3 regions of the Streptomyces sp. NPDC056527 genome follow, and region 3 is predicted to be linked to each of the others. Evidence: riboswitches for the same ligand, from Rfam matches in the RefSeq annotation. Region 3 holds a riboswitch; each other region holds the start of a gene.
What was found. A riboswitch is a leader RNA that binds a small molecule or an ion and turns the genes downstream of it on or off. The one in region 3 is predicted to bind cobalamin.
Positions count from the first base shown of each region.

Region 1: linked by a shared signal. The riboswitch ahead of ACFQ7Q_RS09965 (cobalamin biosynthesis protein) and the one ahead of ACFQ7Q_RS28610 (energy-coupling factor ABC transporter permease) in region 3 are both predicted to bind cobalamin.
Region 2: linked by a shared signal. The riboswitch ahead of cobN (cobaltochelatase subunit CobN) and the one ahead of ACFQ7Q_RS28610 (energy-coupling factor ABC transporter permease) in region 3 are both predicted to bind cobalamin.

Region 1 covers NZ_JBHTTQ010000013.1:27,627-34,575, forward strand. Annotated here, with positions in the region: gene ACFQ7Q_RS09945 (hypothetical protein) at 1-181, opposite strand, end outside; gene ACFQ7Q_RS09950 (alpha/beta hydrolase) at 259-1,383, opposite strand; gene ACFQ7Q_RS09955 (anion permease) at 1,780-3,045, shown strand; gene ACFQ7Q_RS09960 (hypothetical protein) at 3,058-3,279, shown strand; cobalamin riboswitch at 3,393-3,537, shown strand; gene ACFQ7Q_RS09965 (cobalamin biosynthesis protein) at 3,569-4,531, shown strand; gene ACFQ7Q_RS09970 (cobyric acid synthase) at 4,528-6,036, shown strand; gene ACFQ7Q_RS09975 (putative cobaltochelatase) at 6,095-6,949, shown strand, end outside.
Region 2 covers NZ_JBHTTQ010000029.1:30,608-37,556, forward strand. Annotated here, with positions in the region: gene cobJ (precorrin-3B C(17)-methyltransferase) at 69-1,565, opposite strand; gene ACFQ7Q_RS16875 (precorrin-8X methylmutase) at 1,562-2,197, opposite strand; gene ACFQ7Q_RS16880 (cobalamin biosynthesis protein CobG) at 2,212-3,516, opposite strand; cobalamin riboswitch at 3,568-3,711, shown strand; gene cobN (cobaltochelatase subunit CobN) at 3,746-6,949, shown strand, end outside.
Region 3 covers NZ_JBHTTQ010000080.1:25,291-32,239, forward strand. Annotated here, with positions in the region: gene ACFQ7Q_RS28590 (FAD-dependent oxidoreductase) at 1-96, opposite strand, end outside; gene ACFQ7Q_RS28595 (ATP-binding cassette domain-containing protein) at 356-1,204, opposite strand; gene cbiQ (cobalt ECF transporter T component CbiQ) at 1,201-1,950, opposite strand; gene ACFQ7Q_RS28605 (energy-coupling factor ABC transporter substrate-binding protein) at 1,957-2,301, opposite strand; gene ACFQ7Q_RS28610 (energy-coupling factor ABC transporter permease) at 2,301-2,999, opposite strand; cobalamin riboswitch at 3,028-3,252, opposite strand; gene ACFQ7Q_RS28615 (PTS-dependent dihydroxyacetone kinase phosphotransferase subunit DhaM) at 3,299-3,703, opposite strand; gene dhaL (dihydroxyacetone kinase subunit DhaL) at 3,700-4,305, opposite strand; gene dhaK (dihydroxyacetone kinase subunit DhaK) at 4,320-5,312, opposite strand; gene ACFQ7Q_RS28630 (hypothetical protein) at 5,923-6,153, opposite strand; gene ACFQ7Q_RS28635 (DUF6896 domain-containing protein) at 6,400-6,849, shown strand; partial or broken gene ACFQ7Q_RS28640 (IS5 family transposase) at 6,855-6,949, opposite strand, start outside.

The DNA.
Region 1 (6,949 bases), on a different contig from region 3:
CGAGGACGGTCCGTGCCTGGCGGGCCAGTTCCGCGCGGGGCGGAGTGCCCTCGGGCGGCCGCGGCGCCGGCCGGGTGCGCCGCGTCGTCACGGCCCGTCGGGCGGTGGCGAGTGCCCGCGGACGGACGAGTCGGAGTCTGGAGTTGCGCGCCAATTGCTCATCAGGCTTTCGAGACGTCACGGAGGCAGTCTTCCCGCTGACGGCCTGAAAGCCCAATCGGAATCGGCAGCGCCGGTGGAACACCGCGCGAGGAGGGGTCAGAGCAGGGGGGTGAGGAAGCGGCGCAGGGCCTCTTCGTAGCGGACCGGGTCGGCGTTCCACATCGAGGCATGCGGGGCGCCGCGGACCGTGTGCAGGGTGACCAGTTCCGGGCGGCGGGCGGCCAGTTCGAGGGAGGGCTCCCAGGGGGCGATGGTGTCGTCGGGGCCGTGGAAGACCAGCGTCGGCACCCGCAGACCCGCCGGGTCGGCGGCCTGCTGGAGACGGCCGCCGTCCAGGCCGGTCCTGTCCTGGGCGGCGCGGACGGCGAGCGGAAGCAGCGGGCCGGGCACGCGGCGGGCGGAGGCGAGGTTGCGCAGGGTGGCTTCGTGGTCGAGGACCGGGGAGTCCAGGACGAGGCCGCGGATCACGTCCCGTACGCCGGAGTCGGCGGCGGCGTGCAGGGCCATGGTGGCCCCGGGCCCCCAGCCGAGCAGGACGACGTGCTGGGCGCCCTTGCGGACGGCGTACCGGATGGCCGCGTCGACGTCGCGCCACTCGGAGGCGCCGAGGTGGCCGAGGCCGTCCGGGGACCGGGGCGCGCCCTCGTCCCCTCGGTACGCGAGGCACAGGACGGGGATCTGCCGTCGGGAGAGGAACGGGACGAGGTTGAGGGGGTGCCGGCGGGTCGTGCCGATGCCGTGCAGGGCGATCACCCAGGTGGAGCGGGCGCCGGGGACGAGCCAGGCGGGCAGGGTGCCGAGTTCGCCGGGGATGTCGGCGTCCTCGTGGTCGAGGCCGAGCGCGGTGCCCGGGTCGCCGCTGTGCAGCTCGGGGGTGAAGCGGACCCGGGCGCCGGGTTCCAGGGTCCCGAGCTCGACCCGTTCCAGGCGGCGGACGACGGTGTCCGCGCTGTGCGGGACCCGGTCGAGCACGGGTCCGACGACGGCGTGGATGCCGGGACCCTCGATCCCGTACGTACCCGGGCGCAGCGACGCGAGGCTGCGGGTCAGGGTGACGTGACCGGGGTCCGTGGCATGCACGGTGAGGCGGGGGTCGCGGGGCAGGGGCCGTCCGGCCGCCTTGAGGGCGGCGTCACTGGCGTACCGGCCGGCCGCGATCGCGGCCGCGCCGACACCGAGCAGGGTGGTGACGGCCGCTGCCGTCGCTGTAGCCGGGCGCACGCTCCCAGTGTCGGCAGGGCGGGGACGGGCTGCCACCGGACAGACCCGCATGGGCCCCGACCGGGCCACCGTCGAGCGGACCCACGGAGGGCCACTCCGGAGTGACGTGGATCTCTTCGACGGGTCCCCCGGTCGACTGACACGGCCCCTGGGGTGTCCGGCTGGTGACATGGGGCGAGAGGGGCGGAAGTGGGACACGTCCCTTGTGTCCCCCAACGGCACGGCTTACCCGGGGTTGCGGGGCGACCACATCGTGGACAGATCCGCGCCCGGAGACGCTAAGCGGAATGCCCGAACACGGTTAGAGTCACCATGCAGCCCGACCCAGTTCACCTTCCGTTCACTCAGGTTGCCTACGTTCGTCCAGCCACTGACGTCAAACGATTGCCTGGGTAAATGGAACACATCACGCTGCTGCTCGCGATTGTGGTCGTGACAGCTCTCGTGTTCGATTTCACGAACGGTTTCCACGACACCGCCAACGCGATGGCGACGACCATCTCGACCGGTGCCCTCAAGCCCAAGACGGCGGTGGCCATGTCCGCCGTGCTCAACCTGGTCGGTGCGTTCCTGTCCGTCGAGGTCGCCAAGACGATCTCCGGCGGGATCATCAACGAACAGGGCATTCGTACCGAAGTGATCTTCGCGGCGCTCGTCGGCGCCATCCTCTGGAATCTGCTGACCTGGCTCATGGGTCTGCCCTCCAGCTCCTCCCACGCCCTCTTCGGCGGCCTCATCGGCGCGGCCGTGATGTCGGCCGGCTGGTCGGCCGTCAACGGCGGCACCATCGTCACCAAGGTGCTCATCCCCGCGGTCGCCGCGCCGCTCGTCGCCGGCCTGGCCGCCATGGCGGCCACGAGGCTGACGTACAAGATCGCCTCCAGGACCGACCAGAAGTCCACGGCGAAGGGCTACCGGGCCGGCCAGATCGCCTCCGCCGGTCTCGTCTCCCTCGCGCACGGCACCAACGACGCGCAGAAGACCATGGGCATCATCACCCTGGCCCTGGTCACCCAGGGTGTCGTCGACCCCGGTTCCAACCCCCCGATGTGGGTCGTCGTCTCCGCCGGTGTCGCGATCGCGCTCGGCACCTACCTCGGTGGCTGGCGCATCATCCGCACGATGGGCAAGGGCCTCACCGACCTGCAGCCGCAGCAGGGCTTCGCCGCCCAGACCAGCGCCGCCACGGTCATCCTGGCCTCGTCCAACCTGGGCTTCTCGCTCTCCACCACGCAGTCCTGCTCCGGCGCCGTGATGGGCGCGGGTCTCGGCCGCAAGGGCGGTGTCGTCCGCTGGTCGACCGCGACCCGGATGTTCGTCGCCTGGGGTCTGACCCTGCCCGCCGCTGGCCTGGTCGGCGCCGGCGCCGAGTTCCTCACCAAGCAGGGCAGCTGGGGCGTCGCCGTCGTCGCGGTCCTCCTCGTGGGCGGCTCCGCCGTCATCTGGTCCCTGTCGCGCCGCCAGCCGGTCGACCACAACAACGTCACGGCCGACGAGATCGACGCCGAGCCCGCGGGTGTCGTCACCACCGCGATCGCCGCGGTCACCCCGCCGCCCACCGGTTCCGTCGCCTCGGTCGCGGACGAGGACCTCAAGACCACCATCCCCTCGCCGGCCCCCACGGACCCGGCAGCCCCCACGGCCCCCGCGGCCGCGGTGTAAGGAACGAACGACATGAAGATCGACTGGGCAGCTCTCGGCTCCGTCTTCGGAGTCAGCCTCGTGGCGACCGTCGCCCTCGTGGGCCTGTTCACCCTCGGCATCGTCGGCCTCTCCAAGCAGGAGCAGGCCGCCTCCCAGGGAGGCTCCGCCGCCCTGGCGCGCACCGGCGCGTACGCCTGCTTCGCGCTGTGCGTGGCGGCCGTCGCGTACGGCATCTATCTGATCGTCGTCTGACGACGGTCCCGCTTCGACGGACGGGCGGTCGCACCTTCGGGTGGGACCGCCCGTCCGTCGTTCCTGTGGTGCTCCGCACACTGTCCCGCCGCAGGTCAAGCGTGAGTTGACGGGTGTTCGCACAGCGTGGTGGACTTCCGGGGCCATTACGGCGGCAACAGAGGAAGCCCGGTGCGAATCCGGCGCGGTCCCGCCACTGTGACCGGGGAATCGATCCCCCGGGAGCCAGGAACTCTCGCCGCCGGTCACGTCGAGCCAGGGCGCGGACCCTGAGTGAGGACACAGCGCCATGCCCGGCCGCAGTGCAGCCACAGGTGTATTCGCGTACGGCGCCGCCGCCGGTCTGGCCGCGGACCTGCTCATCGGCGACCCCCGCCGCGGCCATCCGGTCGCCGCGTTCGGGCGCGCCGCCGGCTCCGTCGAGAAGCTTCTCCGGCGCGACCACCGCGGGTGGGGCGCGCTGCACACCGCCGTCTGTGCCGGTGGCGCCACCGCGATCGCCGCGCTGGCCGCGCGTGCCGTACGCGACCGCCCCGGAGCCGCCGTCGCGCTGACCGCCGCCTCCGTCTGGGCCGTCGTCGGCGGCACGACCCTGGGCCGGGAGGCCCGCGCCATCGGCGGCGCCCTGGCGGCCGGCGACCTGGAGGTGGCCCGCGAGCGGCTGCCGCATCTGGTGGGACGCGATCCGCACTCCCTGGACGGTCCGGCGATGGCCCGCGCGGTGGTCGAGTCCGTCGCCGAGAACACCTCCGACGCCGTCGTGGGCGCCCTGGTCTGGGGCGCGGTCGCCGGGGTTCCGGGACTGGTCGGCTTCCGGGCCGTGAACACGCTGGACGCGATGGTCGGCCACAAGTCCCCGACGTACCGGCGCTTCGGCTGGGCCTCGGCCCGGCTCGACGACGTGGCCGGCTGGCCGGGCGCCCGGCTGACCGCCGCGCTCGCGACGGTCGCCGGTGGCGACCCCAAGGGGGCGGCGAAGGCATGGCGGCAGGACGCCGCCAAGCACCCGAGCCCCAACGCCGGTCCGGTGGAGGCGTCCTTCGCGGGGGCGCTCGGCGTCCGGCTCGGCGGGACGCTCTCGTACGGCGGACGGGTCGAGCACCGGCCGGTGCTGAACGGGGAGGGCCGGGCCGTGGAGGTCGGGGACATCGAACGGGCGGTGCGGCTCTCGCGCCGGGTCACCGCGCTGACGCTGGCGGTGTGTGTGGGTGGACGGATCGTGGCGGGCGCGATGAAGCGGAGGAAGGCATGAGAGGCGGGGGGCTGCTGGTCGCGGGAACCACGTCCGACGCGGGCAAGAGCGTCGTCACGGCGGGCATCTGCCGCTGGCTGGTCCGGCAGGGTGTGAAGGTCGCGCCGTTCAAGGGCCAGAACATGTCCCTGAACTCCTTCGTGACGCGCGAGGGCGCGGAGATCGGCCGGGCGCAGGCCATGCAGGCGCAGGCCGCCCGCGTCGAGCCGACCGCGCTGATGAACCCCGTGCTCCTGAAGCCGGGCAGCGACCGCTCCAGCCAGGTCGTCCTGATGGGCAAGCCGGTGGGCGAGATGAGCGCCAGGGGCTACCACGGAGGGCGGCAGCAGACGCTCTTCGAGCCCGTCCTGGCGTGCCTGGAGGAGCTGCGGGGCACGTATGACGCCGTGATCTGCGAGGGGGCGGGCAGTCCGGCCGAGATCAACCTGCGGCGCACGGACATCGTGAACATGGGCATCGCGCGGGCGGCGCGGCTGCCGGTGCTGGTCGTCGGCGACATCGACAGGGGCGGGGTGTTCGCCCAGTTCTTCGGCACGACGGCGCTGCTCGCGCCCGAGGACCAGGAGCTGATCGCGGGCTATCTCGTGAACAAGTTCCGGGGTGACGTGACCCTGCTGGAGCCGGGCCTCGACATGCTGCTCGGGCTGACCGGGCGCCGGACGTTCGGTGTGCTGCCGTACGCGCACGGCCTCGGTATCGACGAGGAGGACGGCCTGCGGGTCTCGCTGCGGGGCACCGTCCGCGAGTCGGTCGTCGCGCCGCCGGTCGGCGAGGACGTGCTGCGGGTCGCCGTCTGCGCCGTGCCGCTGATGTCCAACTTCACCGACGTGGACGCGCTGGCCGCCGAGCCCGGCGTGGTGGTGCGGTTCGTGGACCGTGCCGAAGAGCTCGTCGACGCGGACCTGGTGGTCGTGCCGGGGACGCGCGGGACGGTCAAGGCGCTGGCCTGGCTGCGCGAGCGCGGCCTCGCGGACGCGATCGCCCGACGGGCCGCGGAGGGCCGCCCGGTGCTCGGCATCTGCGGCGGCTTCCAGGCGCTCGGCGAGCGGATCGAGGACGAGGTCGAGTCGAAGGCCGGCACGGTCGACGGGCTCGGACTGCTGCCCGTACGGATCCGGTTCGCGCCCGAGAAGACGCTGGCCCGGCCGGTCGGCGAGGCGCTCGGCGAGCCGGTGGAAGGGTACGAGATCCATCACGGCGTCGCGGACGTGCGGGGCGGGGAACCCTTCCTGGACGGCTGCCGGGTCGGCGCCGTCTGGGGCACGCACTGGCACGGCTCCCTGGAGAGCGACGGCTTCCGCCGGGCGTTCCTGCGGGAGGTCGCGGCCGCGGCCGGACGGCGCTTCGTCCCGGCCCCCGACACGTCGTTCGGCGTGCTCCGCGAGGAGCAGCTGGACCGTCTCGGCGACCTGATCGAGGAACACGCGGACACGGAGGCGCTGCTGCGCCTGATCGAGAACGGCCCGCCGAACGGGCTGCCGTTCATCCCGCCGGGCGCGCCGTGAGGGCGGGCCCGTACATGAGCGAACGTCAGCGACCCGATCTTGAAGGAGTGACCACCCGATGAGCACCCGGTATCCGTTCACCGCCGTCGTCGGCATGGACGACCTGCGGCTCGCGCTGCTGCTGAACGCGGTGAGCCCGGCGGTGGGCGGTGTCCTCGTACGCGGCGAGAAGGGGACCGCCAAGTCGACCGCCGTGCGGGCGCTCGCTGATCTGCTGCCGTCGGTGGCGGTGGTCGCCGGGTGCCGGTTCAGCTGCGACCCGGGCGGGCCCGATCCGCAGTGCCCGGACGGGCCGCACACCGAGACGCCCGGGGCCGCCCGCCCCGCGCGGATGGTCGAGCTTCCCGTCGGCGCCTCCGAGGACCGGCTCGTCGGTGCTCTGGACATCGAGCGGGCGCTCGCCGAGGGCGTGAAGGCCTTCGAGCCCGGGCTCCTCGCGGACGCGCACCGCGGGATCCTCTACGTCGACGAGGTCAACCTCCTCCACGACCACCTGATCGATCTGCTCCTCGACGCGGCCGCCATGGGCTCCTCGTACGTCGAGCGCGAAGGCGTGTCCGTACGGCACGCCGCCCGTTTCCTGCTCGTCGGCACGATGAACCCCGAAGAGGGCGAGCTGCGGCCGCAGCTGCTCGACCGCTTCGGTCTCACCGTCGAGGTCGCCGCCTCCCGCGAGCCCGAGCAGCGGGTCGAGGTCGTGCGCCGCCGGCTCTCGTTCGACGACGACCCGACCGCCTTCGCCGCCCGCTGGGCCGACGAGGAGACCGCTCTGCGGGACCGTGTCGTCGCCGCGCGCGAACTGCTGCCCCGCGTCGCGCTCGGCGACGCGGCCCTGCTCCAGATCGCCGCGACCTGCGCCGCGTTCGAGGTGGACGGAATGCGCGCGGACATCGTGATGGCCCGGACGGCGACG
Region 2 (6,949 bases), on a different contig from region 3:
CCTGTGTGACTCCTGAGGTGGGGGAAGGGTTGTGCCCGCCCCCCACCTCGGATCTCGCGCCCCGAATCTCAGCCGTACCGCCGCGGCGTCCACGTGATGGTGCGGCCGTCGCCCCGCTCGACCGCCCGCGTCTGCGAGGAGCCGATCAGGAGGAGGGTGCGCATGTCGACCTCGGAGGGGTCCAGGGTCTTGAGGGTGAGGACCCGGACCGACTGCTCGGGGCCGCCGACGTCGCGGGCGACGACCACCGGGGTCTCGGGGGAGCGGAGTTCGAGGAGGAGGTCGCGGGCGGCGGCCACCTGGTGGGTGCGGGACTTCGAGCCCGGGTTGTAGAGCGCGATGACCAGGTCGGCGGAGGCGGCGGCGCGGAGCCGGGCCTCGATGACGTCCCAGGGCTTGAGCCGGTCGGAGAGGGAGATCGTCGCGTAGTCGTGGCCGAGGGGGGCGCCGGCCGCGGCGGCGGCCGCGTTGGCGGCGGTCACCCCGGGGAGGACCCGTACGGGCACGTCCGCGTACTCCGGCTCGCAGGCGACCTCCAGGACGGCCGTGGCCATAGCGAAGACGCCCGGGTCGCCGCCGGAGACGACCGCGACCTTCCGGCCGCGCCGGGCCAGGTCGAGGGCGAACTCGGCGCGCTCGGACTCGACCTTGTTGTCGGAGCCGTGCCGGATCTGCCCGGGGCGCAGGACCGGCACCCGGTCCAGGTAGGTCGTGTAGCCGACGAGGACGTCGGCGTTGACGAGGGCGCCGCGCGACTCGGGGGTGAGCCAGGGCGCCCCGGCGGGGCCGGTGCCGACGACGGTGACCTCGCCCGTCTCCCGTACGGGAGGTTCCTGGTCGACACGGGAGGGGAGGACCGCGACGGAGAAGTACGGGACGGAGGCCGGGTCGACCTCGGACAGGACGCCCGTCCGCTCGCCCGCCATGAACGCCCGCTCCACGTACCGCGCGTCCTCCAGGCGGCCGGCGCGCTCCAGGGCGCGGCGGACGGTCGGGAAGGTGCGGCCGAGCTTCATCACGACCGCCGAGTCCGTGCCCGCGAGGCGGGCCGTCAGCTCGTCCTCCGGCAGCGTGCCGGGGATGATCGTCAGGACCTCCTCCGCCTCGCACAGCGGCTCACCGAGGCGCGCGGCGGCCGCGCTGACGGAGGTGACGCCGGGGATGACGGTGGTGTCGTAGCGGTCCGCGAGCCGCTTGTGCATGTGCTGGTACGAGCCGTAGAAGAGCGGGTCGCCCTCGGCGAGCACGGCGACGGTGCGGCCGGCGTCCAAGTGGGCGGCGAGGCGGGCCGCGGCCTCCTCGTAGAAGTCGTCGAGCGCGCCGCGGTAGCCGCCGGGGTGGTCCGTGGCCTCCACCGTGAGCGGGTACATCAGCCGCTCCTCGATGTGGTCCTCGCGGAGGTGCTCGGCGGCGATGGAGCGCGCGATGGACCGGCCGTGGCGGGCCGAGTGGTAGGCGACCACGTCGGCGGACGCGATGGCCTTCACGGCGGCGACCGTCATCAGGTTCGGGTCGCCGGGGCCGAGGCCGACTCCGTACAGCTTGCCGGGGGCGATGGCGCTCATGCCTGGATCTCCGCTTCCGTCGCGATGGCGTTGATCGCGGCCGCGGTCATCGCGCTGCCTCCGCGCCGGCCCCGTACGACGAGGTAGTCGAGGCCCAGGGTCTGGGCGGCGAGGGCGTCCTTGGACTCGGCGGCGCCGATGAAGCCGACCGGTATCCCGAGGACGGCCGCCGGGCGGGGCGCGCCCTTCGCGATCATCTCCAGAAGGTGGAAGAGGGCGGTGGGCGCGTTGCCGATGGCGACGACGGAGCCTTCGAGGCGGTCGCGCCAGAGTTCGAGGGCGGCGGCGCTGCGGGTGGTGCCGAGCTCGGCGGCGAGGGCGGGCACGGCGGGGTCGGAGAGGGTGCAGACCACGTCGTTGTCGGCGGGCAGCCGCTTGCGGGTCACTCCGCTGGCGACCATCTGCGCGTCGCAGAGGATCGGTGCGCCGGCGCGCAGGGCGGCGCGGGCGCGGGAGACGACCTGCGGCGAGTAGGCGAGGTCGCGGACGAGGTCGGTCATGCCGCAGGCGTGGATCATGCGGACGGCGACCGTGGCGACGTCGGCGGGCAGATCCGCGAGGTCCGCCTCGGCGCGGATCGTGGCAAAGGACTGGCGGTAGATCTCCGCGCCGTCCTTCTCGTAGGCGAACATCGTGTCGTTCTCGCTCATCTCGTTGTGCGGGCCGTTGCGACTGCTTCGGTCAGGGAGGTACGGGGGGTGGGGCGGCCGTTCACGAGGTAGGCGCCCTCGGCGGTGGCGAGGACGTCGACCCAGGTGCCGGGGGCGCCCGGGGGGTGGCCGCACCGGCGCTCGCACCCGGAGAAGTGGACGGGGAGGCCCGGAGTGCCGGGTACGGCGTCCGCGCGGACGTCGGCGAGGGACTTGGCGCAGCCGGGGCGTCCGGTGCAGGCGCCGACGCCGGCCCAGGGGTCGTCGGGGCGGGTGATCAGCCCGGCCGCGTCCAGCTCGGGAAGCCGTGTGCGGGAGGCCCCGACGACGACGGCTCCGCGCCAGGGCGTGAGCCGTACCTCGTCGGCGGGCAGCAGCGCGCGGAGCTGGGCGGCGGTCATCCGCCCGAGCGGCGCGAGCACGTGCAGCGCGTCGCTGCCGAGCGCTCCGGGCCGGGGCGGCGCGGCGTGCGGCAGCTGGGGTGCGGGGGTGACGGGATGGGCGTCGACCCCGGCCCGCGCGAGCGCGGCGGCGAGGTCGAGCAGGCCGGTGGCGGGTGCGGGTGCGGGTGCCGTGGGGCCGCCGACCGTTCCGGGACGGCCGGCGGTGCCCGGCAGCTCCTTCACGCGCCAGGCGCCGTTCCCGGCGGTCCGGGCGGCTCGCAGGAACGCGTCGGCCGCGGCGAGCGCGGCGCGCGGCGCGTCGGCGTCGGCGACGCGGAACGCCTGCGCGCCGACGTACAGAAGGGCGCCGCCACCGTCCGCCCAGGACCCCGCTGCGATCAAGGTCACATCTGCGCCCAGCCGCGCCACGTCGCCCCGGCCGTCGTCCAGGGCGAAGAGGAAGCGGCCCGACAGGGCGGCCGTCCAGGGGGCCGCGCAGAGCAGCTCGTCCAGTTCGCGGGACCACAACTGCACGTCCGCGTGGCCGAGTCCGTCCACTCCCGCCGTCGGGGAGGCGACGATGTTGCGGACGCGTTCGTGGGTGGTCGAGGGAAGAAGACCGGCTTCCGTCAGCCGGTCCGCCAGCTCCGCCCCGCAGCCCTCTCCGAGGCCCCGCAGCTCCACGTTCCCCCGGGACGTGACCGTGACCCGGCCGTCGCCCAAGGACTCCGCGGCCGACGCCAGGACCTCCACCTGATGTGACGTCAACAAGCCTGCGGGCAGGCGCAGTCGGGCCAGGCCGCCGTCGTCGGCGGGGTGCAGGCGCAGCGCGCCGGGGCAGGCATCGCCACGGTCCCGTATGGGAGGTTCGCCCCGGTTGGGCGTTGTGGGTGGGGTGGGCGACATGGCGGCGAGCATACCCACGTGGATCCGGGCGACCCCTGGGGACGACCCCTGCCCGCCGTGCGCACGATCTACTATGCAGACGGCATGGGGTCCCAGGACCCCGGGGAGGAAGCCCGGTGAGAATCCGGCGCGGTCCCGCCACTGTGAGCCAGGTCGCACCAGCGGCCCGGTGAGTCAGGAACTCCTGCCGTCCATACGACCACCCGGGGCGCGGACAACCCCGAGGAAGGCCTGCGCACGCATGCGAATTCTGTTGCTGTCGCACTCCGACACCGACCTGCTCAGCGCCCGCGCGGCCGGCGGCCCCGTCGAGTACCGGTTCGCCAATCCCTCCCGCCTCGCCCTGGACGACCTGCCCGGGCTCCTCGACGGCGCCGACCTCGTCGTCGTCCGTCTCCTCGGCGGTCTGCGCGCCTGGGAAGAGGGCCTGCAGGCGCTGCGGGCGGCGGAGATCCCGCTGGTCGTGCTCTCCGGCGAACAGGCCCCCGACGCCCAGCTCATGGAGACCTCCACCGTCCCCGTCGGCGTCGCCACCGAGGCCCACGCCTACCTCGCGCACGGCGGCCCGGCCAACCTGGAGCAGCTGGCCCGCTTCCTCTCCGACACCGTGCTGCTCACCGGCCACGGCTTCGACGCCCCGGCCGCCGCGCCGACCTGGGGCCCGCTGGAGCGCACGCCCCGGACGACCGACGGCCCGACGGTCGCCGTGCTCTACTACCGCGCCCACCACATGAGCGGGAACACCGCCTTCATCGACTCCCTCTGCGAGGCGATCGAGGACAAGGGCGCCCGGGCCCTGCCCCTGTACGTCGCGTCCCTGCGCGCCCCCGAGCCCGAGCTGCTCGACCGCCTGCGCGGTGCCGACGCGATCATCACGACCGTCCTCGCGGCCGGCGGCACCAAGCCCGCCGAGGCCCAGGCCGGCGGCGACGAGGAGGCCTGGGACGCGGGCGCGCTCGCCGCCCTCGACGTACCGATCCTGCAGGCGCTCTGCCTCACCGGTTCGCGTTCGGCCTGGGAGGAGAACGACGAGGGTCTCTCCCCGCTGGACGCCGCCAGCCAGGTCGCCGTCCCCGAGTTCGACGGCCGGCTCATCACCGTCCCGTTCTCCTTCAAGGAGATCGACGAGGACGGGCTGCCCGCGTACGTCGCCGACACCGAGCGCGCCGCCCGCGTCGCCGGGATCGCGGTCCGCCACGCGCGGCTCCGCCACATCCCGAACGCGGAGAAGAAGCTCGCCCTGGTCCTCTCCGCCTACCCGACCAAGCACTCCCGGATCGGCAACGCGGTCGGCCTGGACACCCCCGCCTCCGCCGTCGCGCTGCTGCGCCGCCTCCGTGAGGAGGGGTACGACTTCGGTCCGGTCGAGGAGATCCCCGGCCTGGTCTCCGGCGACGGCGACGAGCTGATCTACGCCCTGATCGAGGCCGGCGGCCACGACCAGGACTGGCTGACCGAGGAGCAGCTGGCGAAGAACCCCGTCCGCATCCCGGCCGCCGACTACAAGCGCTGGTACGCGCAGCTCCCGGCCGAGCTGCGCGAGGCCGTCGAGGAGCACTGGGGCCCGGCGCCCGGCGAGATGTTCCTGGACCGGTCCCGCAACCCCGAGGGCGACATCGTCCTCGCCGCCCTGCGGCGCGGGAACCTGCTGATCCTCATCCAGCCGCCGCGCGGCTTCGGCGAGAACCCGATCGCGATCTACCACGACCCCGATCTCCCGCCGTCCCACCACTACCTGGCCGCCTACCGCTGGATCGCGGCGCGCGCCGAGGACGGCGGCTTCGGGGCGGACGCGATGGTCCACCTCGGCAAGCACGGCAATCTGGAGTGGCTGCCCGGCAAGAACGCGGGCCTGTCGGCCGCCTGCGGTCCGGACGCGGCGCTCGGCGACATCCCTCTGATCTATCCGTTCCTGGTCAACGACCCGGGCGAGGGCACGCAGGCGAAGCGTCGTGTGCACGCGACGCTCGTCGACCACCTGGTGCCGCCGATGGCGCGCGCCGACTCGTACGGCGACATCGCGCGTCTGGAGCAGCTGCTCGACGAGTACGCGCAGATCTCCTCCATGGACCCGTCCAAGCTGCCCGCGATCCGCGCGCAGATCTGGACGCTGATCCAGGCGGCGAAGCTCGACCACGACCTGGGCCTGGAGGACCGCCCGGAGGACGACGGCTTCGACGACTTCCTGCTGCACGTCGACGGCTGGCTGTGCGAGGTCAAGGACGCGCAGATCAGGGACGGTCTGCATGTGCTCGGCGGTGCCCCGACCGGTCCCGAGCGCGTGAACCTGGTCCTGTCGATCCTGCGCGCCCGGCAGATCTGGGGCGGTACGCAGGCCCTGCCGGGTCTGCGTGAGGCCCTGGGTCTGGACGAGTCGGCCGCGACCCGCACCACCGCCGACGAGGCGGAGGCGAAAGCGCGCGAGCTGATCGAGGCGATGGAGGCGGCGGACTGGTCCGTGGACGCGGTCCCGGCGGTCGCCGGCGCGTACGGCACCGACGTCCAGGCCGTGCTCCGCTTCGCCTGCGAGCAGGTCGTCCCGCGGCTCTCCGCCACGACCGACGAACTCACCCACGCCGTCCACGCGTTGAGCGGCGGCTTCGTGCCGGCCGGGCCGTCCGGCTCGCCGCTGCGCGGTCTGGTGAACGTGCTGCCGACCGGCCGCAACTTCTACTCCGTCGACCCCAAGGCCGTCCCCTCCCGCCTCGCGTGGGAGACCGGCCAGGCACTCGCCGACTCGCTCCTGGAGCGCTACCGCTCCGACAACGGAGAGTGGCCGACCTCCGTCGGTCTGTCCCTGTGGGGGACGAGCGCGATGCGCACGGCGGGCGACGACGTGGCCGAGGCGCTTGCCCTGCTGGGCATCCGCCCGACCTGGGACGACGCCTCGCGCCGGGTGAACGGCCTGGAGGCGGTCCCGCTCGCCGAGCTGGGCCGTCCGCGCATCGATGTGACGCTGCGCATCTCGGGCTTCTTCCGGGACGCGTTCCCGCACGTCATCGGGCTTCTCGACGACGCCGTACGGCTGGCGGCCTCGCTGGACGAGCCGGCCGAGGACAACTTCGTACGGGCGCACGCGCAGGCCGACCTGGCCGAGCACGGCGACGAGCGGCGGGCGACCACCCGGATCTTCGGCTCGCGGCCGGGCACGTACGGTGCGGGCATCCTCCAGCTGATCGACTCGCGCGACTGGCGGACGGACGCGGACCTCGCCGAGGTGTACACGGTGTGGGGCGGGTACGCCTACGGACGCGGTCTCGAAGGCCGTCCGGCGCGCGCCGAGATGGAGACGGCGTACAAGCGGATCGCGGTGGCCGCGAAGAACACGGACACGCGCGAGCACGACATCGCCGACTCCGACGACTACTTCCAGTACCACGGCGGCATGGTGGCGACCGTCCGCGCGCTGACGGGCACGGCCCCCGAGGCGTACATCGGCGACTCC
Region 3 (6,949 bases):
GAGGCCGACGTGCATGGAACCCATGAGCACCCGGTTCGGCAGGGTGGTGAACCCGAGGTCGAGCGGGCTCAGCAGGTGCGGGTACGGGGTGGTCATGGGGGCGCCTCCTCGCGCAGTGTCGTCGTGACTGTTGTAGACGACCCGAGGGACGTTGTGCAACAAGTTGCATAAGCGGGGGAGGGTGATCTGCGCGACGTTGCGCACCACGGCCCCCTGGCGGGGATCCGCCAGGGGGCCGTCGTGGTGCCTCGAACGCCTCAGGCGCCTCCCGCGCCCGGAGCGCCCAGGTGCCCAAGGTGCCTCCGGTGCGCGGGGTGCTCCAGCTGCGTTTGGTGCCTCGGATCCCTCCTGCGTCTCACGCCCCTCGCGGAGCCGTGACCCAGGCGTCCAGATCCTCCGCCGTGCGCGGTCCCTCCACGTCCGCGCCGAGCAGGCCGTGCGCGCGCAGCAGCCGCGTCACCGCCATGCCCCACGGGCGACGCAGGCGCGCCGCGTCGAGGAGCTCGTCGTCGGCGAGCAGCTCCTCGATCGGGCCCGTCCGCAGCCCCTGGGGGGAGAGCACCGCGGCCTCGTCCGCCCAGCGCAGCGCCAGATCGACATCGTGCGTCGCCATGACCACCGTCGTACCGGAGTCCCGCAGCCGCCCGAGCACCTCGAGCAGGCGCTCCTGCCCGTGCGGGTCGAGCCCGGCCGTCGGCTCGTCCATGATGAGGACCCGCGGCCGCATCGCCACGGCTCCCGCGATCGCCGCCCGCTTCCGCTGCCCGTAGGAGAGCAGATGGGTGGGCCGGTCCTCCAGGGCCACGATGTCCAGCGCCTCCAGAGCCTCGCGGACCCGGAGCCGAACCTCCTCCTCCGGAAGTCCCAGATTCATCGGCCCGAACGACACGTCCTGTCCGACCGAGGCCGCGAAGAGCTGGTCGTCCGGGTCCTGGACGACCAGCTGCACCGTCGTCCGCAGCCGGGTCAGCCCCTTCCGGTCGTACGACACCTCCTCACCGTCCAGCCGGAGCGCTCCGGCGCTGCCGCGCAGACCCCCGCTGAGCAGCCGCAGAAGCGTCGTCTTGCCGCCGCCGTTGCGCCCGAGGAGAGCCATCGCCCGGCCCTCCGGCACGGCGAAGTCGATGCCGTCGAGGACGACCGGCCCGTCCTCGTAGGCGAACGTGGCCTTCACCAGTTCCACGACAGGCGGTGCAGGGCTCACGGCAGGGACCTTTCCAGTACGAGAGTGAGCGCGACGAGACCGGCCAGGAGGCCGGCCGTCGACGCGAGGAACCGGGCCGAGACCGCGGCCTGGGGCACCAGGACCCGCAGGGTCCCGTCGTACCCCCGCCCGGCGAGCCCGGTCTGCAGGCGCTGCGCACGGTCGAAGGCGCGGACGAACGCGGTCGCGCCGAGCCCCGCGAGCGAGCGCCAGGTCGCCGCCCGGGTGGTGAGCCCGAGCCGGGCCGCCTGCGCCTGCCGGATCTTGGATATCGCGTCCAGCAGCAGGAAGCTGATCCGGTACATCACCAGCGCCACGTCCACCACGGGAGCCGGTACCCCGGCCCGTACGAGACGCGGCAGCACGTCCGAGACGGGTGTGGTGAACGCGAACAGCAGCACGCCCAGGGAGGCGGCCGAGGTCCGCAGCAGCAACTCGCCCGCGTGCACCGGACCGTCCGGCGCGAGGGCGACGATCCCCCGTCCTCCGCCGACCTCGAACAGGAGCGGGATCGCGCCCGTCACACAGAACCCGAGGGGGATCCGGAACGCCCGCCACAGCTGACGCCCCGGCACCCCGGCGGGGCCGAGGAGCACGGCGAGCGTGGCCGCCGCGACGAGCACGGCGCCCGGCCAGGGCGGCAGACAGACCGCGCACAGGGTCAGGCCGAACCCGAGCACGGCTTTCTCGCAGGGGTGACGGCGGCGCCAGCGACTGCTGTGCGCCGCCGCGTCGATCGGCAGCATCGGCGTCTACTCGTCGCCGGTGGTGACCAGCGGTTCCTTCGCCGCCAGGGCGCGCGCCTCACCCTGCCTGCGACCGCGCCGCAGCCCGAAGTAGTAGGCCAGCACGCCGGCGCCGAGCGCCGCCTGGAGCGAGAACAGCGCCGACTCGATCTCGCCGGACGGCGGCTCGTACAGCGGGCTGAACCACGGCTCGTAGTCGGGAGCGATCTCCGTGATCGCCGCCTCCGCCTCGCCGTCGGCCCCGGTGAAGGGCTCCTCCTTGTGGTCGCCGAGCCCCAGCACCAGCGGGAGCACCGCGAGCGCCGCGACGACGAGCAGGAGCAGTGTGTTGATCTTCGCGTTCCGGCTCATCAGGCGCTCGCCTCCGCGTTCTCGTTCTTCTTCCGGGACGGGAGCAGGACACCGAGGCGGGTCAGTTCCCCCTTGCTGGACTGCGTGAGCAGCCGCATCACGAGAACCGTGAGCAGCCCCTCGCTGACGGCGAGCGGCAGCTGGGTCACGGCGAAGATCCCGCCGAACTTGGCCAGCGCGCCGAGCACACCGCTGCCCGGGTCCGGGAAGGCCAGCGCGAGCTGCACGCTGGTGACGCAGTAGGTGGAGATGTCGGCGACGAACGCGCCGAAGAACACGCTCACCATCAGCGGCACGTTGGACCGGCGCAGCAGCCAGTACGTGCCGAAGCCGGCCCATGGGCCGACGATCGCCATCGAGAAGACGTTGGCTCCGAGCGTCGTGAGCCCGCCGTGGGCGAGCAGCAACGCCTGGAAGAGCAGCGTGATCGTGCCCAGGACCGCCATCACCGGCGGCCGGAACAGGATCGCGCCGAGGCCCGTACCGGTGGGGTGCGAGCAACTGCCCGTCACCGACGGGATCTTGAGCGCGGACAGGACGAACGTGAACGCACCGGACGCACCGAGCAGCAGGGTGGACTCGGGGTTGGCCTTGACCTCACGGGTCAGCGCGCGAACACCGTGGACAACGAAGGGAGCGGACGCGACGCCCCAGGCGGCCGCGTGCACAGGGGGCAGATACCCCTCGGCTATATGCATGGTTGGGAGACCCTCTCCAGCACCTCGTGGATGGACAACGCACCTTGGCCGGTCTCCTGGCTGACGGGTCATGCCGCCGCGGCTCCGCCTTCCCAAACCGCCGCGGTCTCCCGCGGTGGTCCAGTGGCTTCCCCGGAGGGATGGAGCCGGACTTCCCGATCACAGTGGCGAGGGCCGCACCGGTACCGCACCGGTTTCCCGTACACCAAGGCGCTGTGACAGTAGTGGGTTGACCAGGTACATCACAACACGGAGGCCCTTCCGGACGGTGTGTGACAGGTCTCGCGCGCGCCCCCCTCTCACTCCTTTCGGTACGTGTACGCCTCCGATGCCGCGGCCACCACGGCGTCCAGATCGCCGCCCGCGCTCGCCGTGACGAGGGCGGCGACGGCGCCCTCGACGAACGGGGCGTCCACCAGCCGGGCGCCCTCCGGCAGCTCGTCCTCCTCCGCGAGGAGCGCCTTGACCGTCAGTACGGCGCTGCCGAGGTCGACGAGCAGCGCCACTCCGGCGCCCCGGTCGACCTCGTGTGCCGCCGCGACGATCAGGTCCGAGCTGGTGCCGAGGCCGCCGGCCGGTGTGCCGCCCGCGGGGGCGATCGGCGCGGTCGCCCCGCCGCCCGCGAGACCCCGGGCCAGCACGGTGACGGCGGCGGCCACCTCCGCGCTGTGCGAGACCAGGACGATTCCGACCTGCGCGGTCATGCGGCCGCCACCTCGGCGAGGGCGGCGATCAGCAGCGCGGACGAGGTGGCCCCCGGGTCCTGGTGGCCGATGGAACGCTCGCCGAGATAGCTCGCCCTGCCCTTGCGCGCCTGGAGCGGGACGGTCGCGAGGGCGCCCCGCTCGGCAGCCTCCCGGGCCGCCGCGAAGGACTCGCCGAGCCCCTCGGCCGCGGGGACGAGCGCGTCCAGCATCGTCTTGTCGCCGACCTGGGCCCCGCCGAGCTGCCCGACCGCGGCCACTCCCGCGGCGAGCGCCGCGGCCAGCTCCTGCCGCGTCACGGTCGGCTCCTCGCCGAGACTCTTGCCCGTCCGGCGCAGCAGCGTCCCGTACAGCGGCCCGGACGCACCGCCCACGGTGGAGATCAACTGCCGCCCGGCGGCGACGAGTACGGCCCCCGGTGTCGCGGGCGGCTCCTTCTCCAGCACGACCGTCACGGCGGCGAACCCCCGCTTCAGATTGACCCCGTGATCGGCGTCGCCGATCGCCGAGTCGAGCTCGGTGAGGCGGTCGGCCTCACGGTCGACGGCGGCCGCGGCGATGGTCAGCCAGCGAAGGAAGAACGCGGCGTCGAACTCGTTCACCTCGGACACCCCTCTCACCGGCCCCAGCGCAGGGCGGGCGTCTGCACGGGCGCGTCCCACAGCCGCAGCATCTCCTCGTCGGCCTCGCACAAGGTGACCGAACAGCCGGCCATGTCGAGGGAGGTGACGTAATTGCCGACCAGGGTCCGGGCGACCGGCACCGCGCGTTCGGTCAGGACGCGCTGGACCTCGGCGTTGAAGCCGTACAGTTCGAGCAGCGGAGTGGCGCCCATGCCGTTGACCAGGGCGAGGACCGGACCGGACGGCCGTAGATCGTCCAGTACGGCATCGACGGCGAAGTCCGCGATCTCCCGCGAGGTCATCATCGACCGCCGCTCGCGCCCCGGCTCTCCATGGATTCCGACGCCCAACTCCAGCTCACCGGCGGGCAGTTCAAAGGTCGGGCTGCCCTTGGCGGGCGTGGTGCACGCGCTCAGGGCCACGCCGAAACTCCGCGACCGTTCGTTCACCCGCCGCGCGATCGCCTCCACCCGCTCCAGCGGCGCGCCCTCCTCCGCGGCGGCCCCGGCGATCTTCTCCACGAACAGCGTGGCCCCGGTCCCGCGCCGCCCGGCGGTGTACAGACTGTCCGTCACCGCCACGTCGTCGTCGACGAGCACCTTGGCGATCTGGATGCCCTCGTCCTCGGCGAGCTCGGCGGCCATCTCGAAGTTGAGGACGTCCCCGGTGTAGTTCTTGACGACGAAAAGGACCCCGGCCCCGCTGTCGACCGCGGCGGCGGCGCGCACCATCTGATCGGGCACCGGTGACGTGAAGATCTCCCCGGGGCATGCGGCCGCCAACATCCCGGGCCCCACGAACCCCCCGTGCAACGGCTCATGACCGGACCCGCCCCCCGACACCAGCCCGACCTTGCCGTCCATGGGCGCGTCCCGCCGCAGCACGACGCGATGCTCGACATCGACGGTGAGTTCGGGATGCGCGGCGGCCATCCCCCGCAGCGCATCGGTGACCACGGTCTCCGGGACGTTGATCAGCATCCTCATGGTTACCTCCTGATGAGACTAGCGAACAGGTCACTGAGCATGGTTTTTGCAGGTCAGAGCCAGTGAGGCAAGTTGTTGATCTTGGCGGGCCGTGGCGGCGGGGGGCGGTTCTGTGCGGTACTGATGCTGACTGAATGCCGACCTTCCTGATGATGTATCAGGTTCGGGTTGCGTGAACGAGCTTTGCGAATGCGCATCATGGCGCAATTATCGACGCGAGGTCGCATGGGCGCACCGGTGCGTCGTGGGCCGGATCCGCGGTCCTGGTCGGTGGAACGCCCAGGGAATGATCGCCTCCACGTGGTCCTGCGGCAAGCACGACGATGGGTTGTGTCTTTCCGTGTGAACCATCGTCGGAATCGACCCGAGACGAGGCACCTGCACCTGGCAGGGGAGCGCCTGTTCTGTCCAGATGGTCTTGCTGCTCTCGCTGAAGCGGACGCCCCAGCTCTGGGAGAGTTCGGTGCAGATGAGCAGACCGCGGCCGCGGTCTGCTGGACGGTGCCGCCGTGGTGCAGGCTCCGCGCAACCTTCGGAACGCGGAGTGGCCCGCGTGAGAATCCGGGGATTCTCGCGCGGGCCGGGAGGCCTGGAACCGGACGTCGGCCGGTCAGCTGCCGGAGGAGGCGAGGTACTCGGCGACGGCGGGCACCTCAGTACCGTCCTGAACCTGCTTCAGGCCTCCGGGCACACCCGCGGCGGGCTGCACGATGTACGTCTTGGTGCTGGATGCCCTGGCCGGGTCGGAGAAGGTCTGCGGTTCGTGGAAGCCCTCGGAGTACGAGGTGAGGGTACGGAGTGCGGCGGTGATCACTCGGCCGGATTCCGGAGCCCTTCCCATGAGAGAAGCCGAGGCCCAGGCGTCTGGGATCGGGTGCCACTGAACGGGTCAGTGCGTCGCGGTCAGTCGTCTTCCGGGATGGACGGAGCTGTGTAGGCGATGTCGAGGACGTACTTTTCAGGGGTGGGGCACTGTGCCCAGGCCTGCGCGATGCGTTCGAGGCTCCAGGCGTCACCGATCTGCTGCAGGGTTCGGATGTATTACTGATCGTTTCAGAATGCCGTCCTGCGGAGACGCTGGCAGCCCATGGAACAATCCCTTCAGCCACTGGCTCAGGGGGGATGGCGCAGTATGGAACGGGTTGGGGATGCACGGGACCTCGTGCTTGGTTACGTCGACGCCCTGAACTCAGTTGACGAGGCCACGAGGGCGGCAATCCCGTCGCTTGAGCGACTCGCAGATGTCCTCGACTTGGTCCGTTCGCGCCAGATCCTCAGCCGGAGTGGGCGCATCGGCACCTACTCCTACACGGTTCATGGGGCAGGGTGCCGCTTCGTCAGCGACAACGGCACCGAGGTCGATGTCGACTTCGCAGCCGACGGGAGCGAAATCTTCGACCTCTGGCGGCTGCGCTGGTACGGGCTGAGCCTGCCGGAGCCTCTTGACGTCACGGATCAGGACCTGCGGATAGCGGTGCGGTCCTTGCAACCGCTTCTGACCGAGGTGCGACCGGGGTGGTTCAGCGTAGCCAGCTGATCGCTTCAGGAAGAGGTGCGCAGGCGGCGGAGGCAGGTGAGGCAGCAGGCCAGGTCGAGCAGGCCCTGGTGGAGGTCAGCTCGTCGTTCGTAGCGGGTGC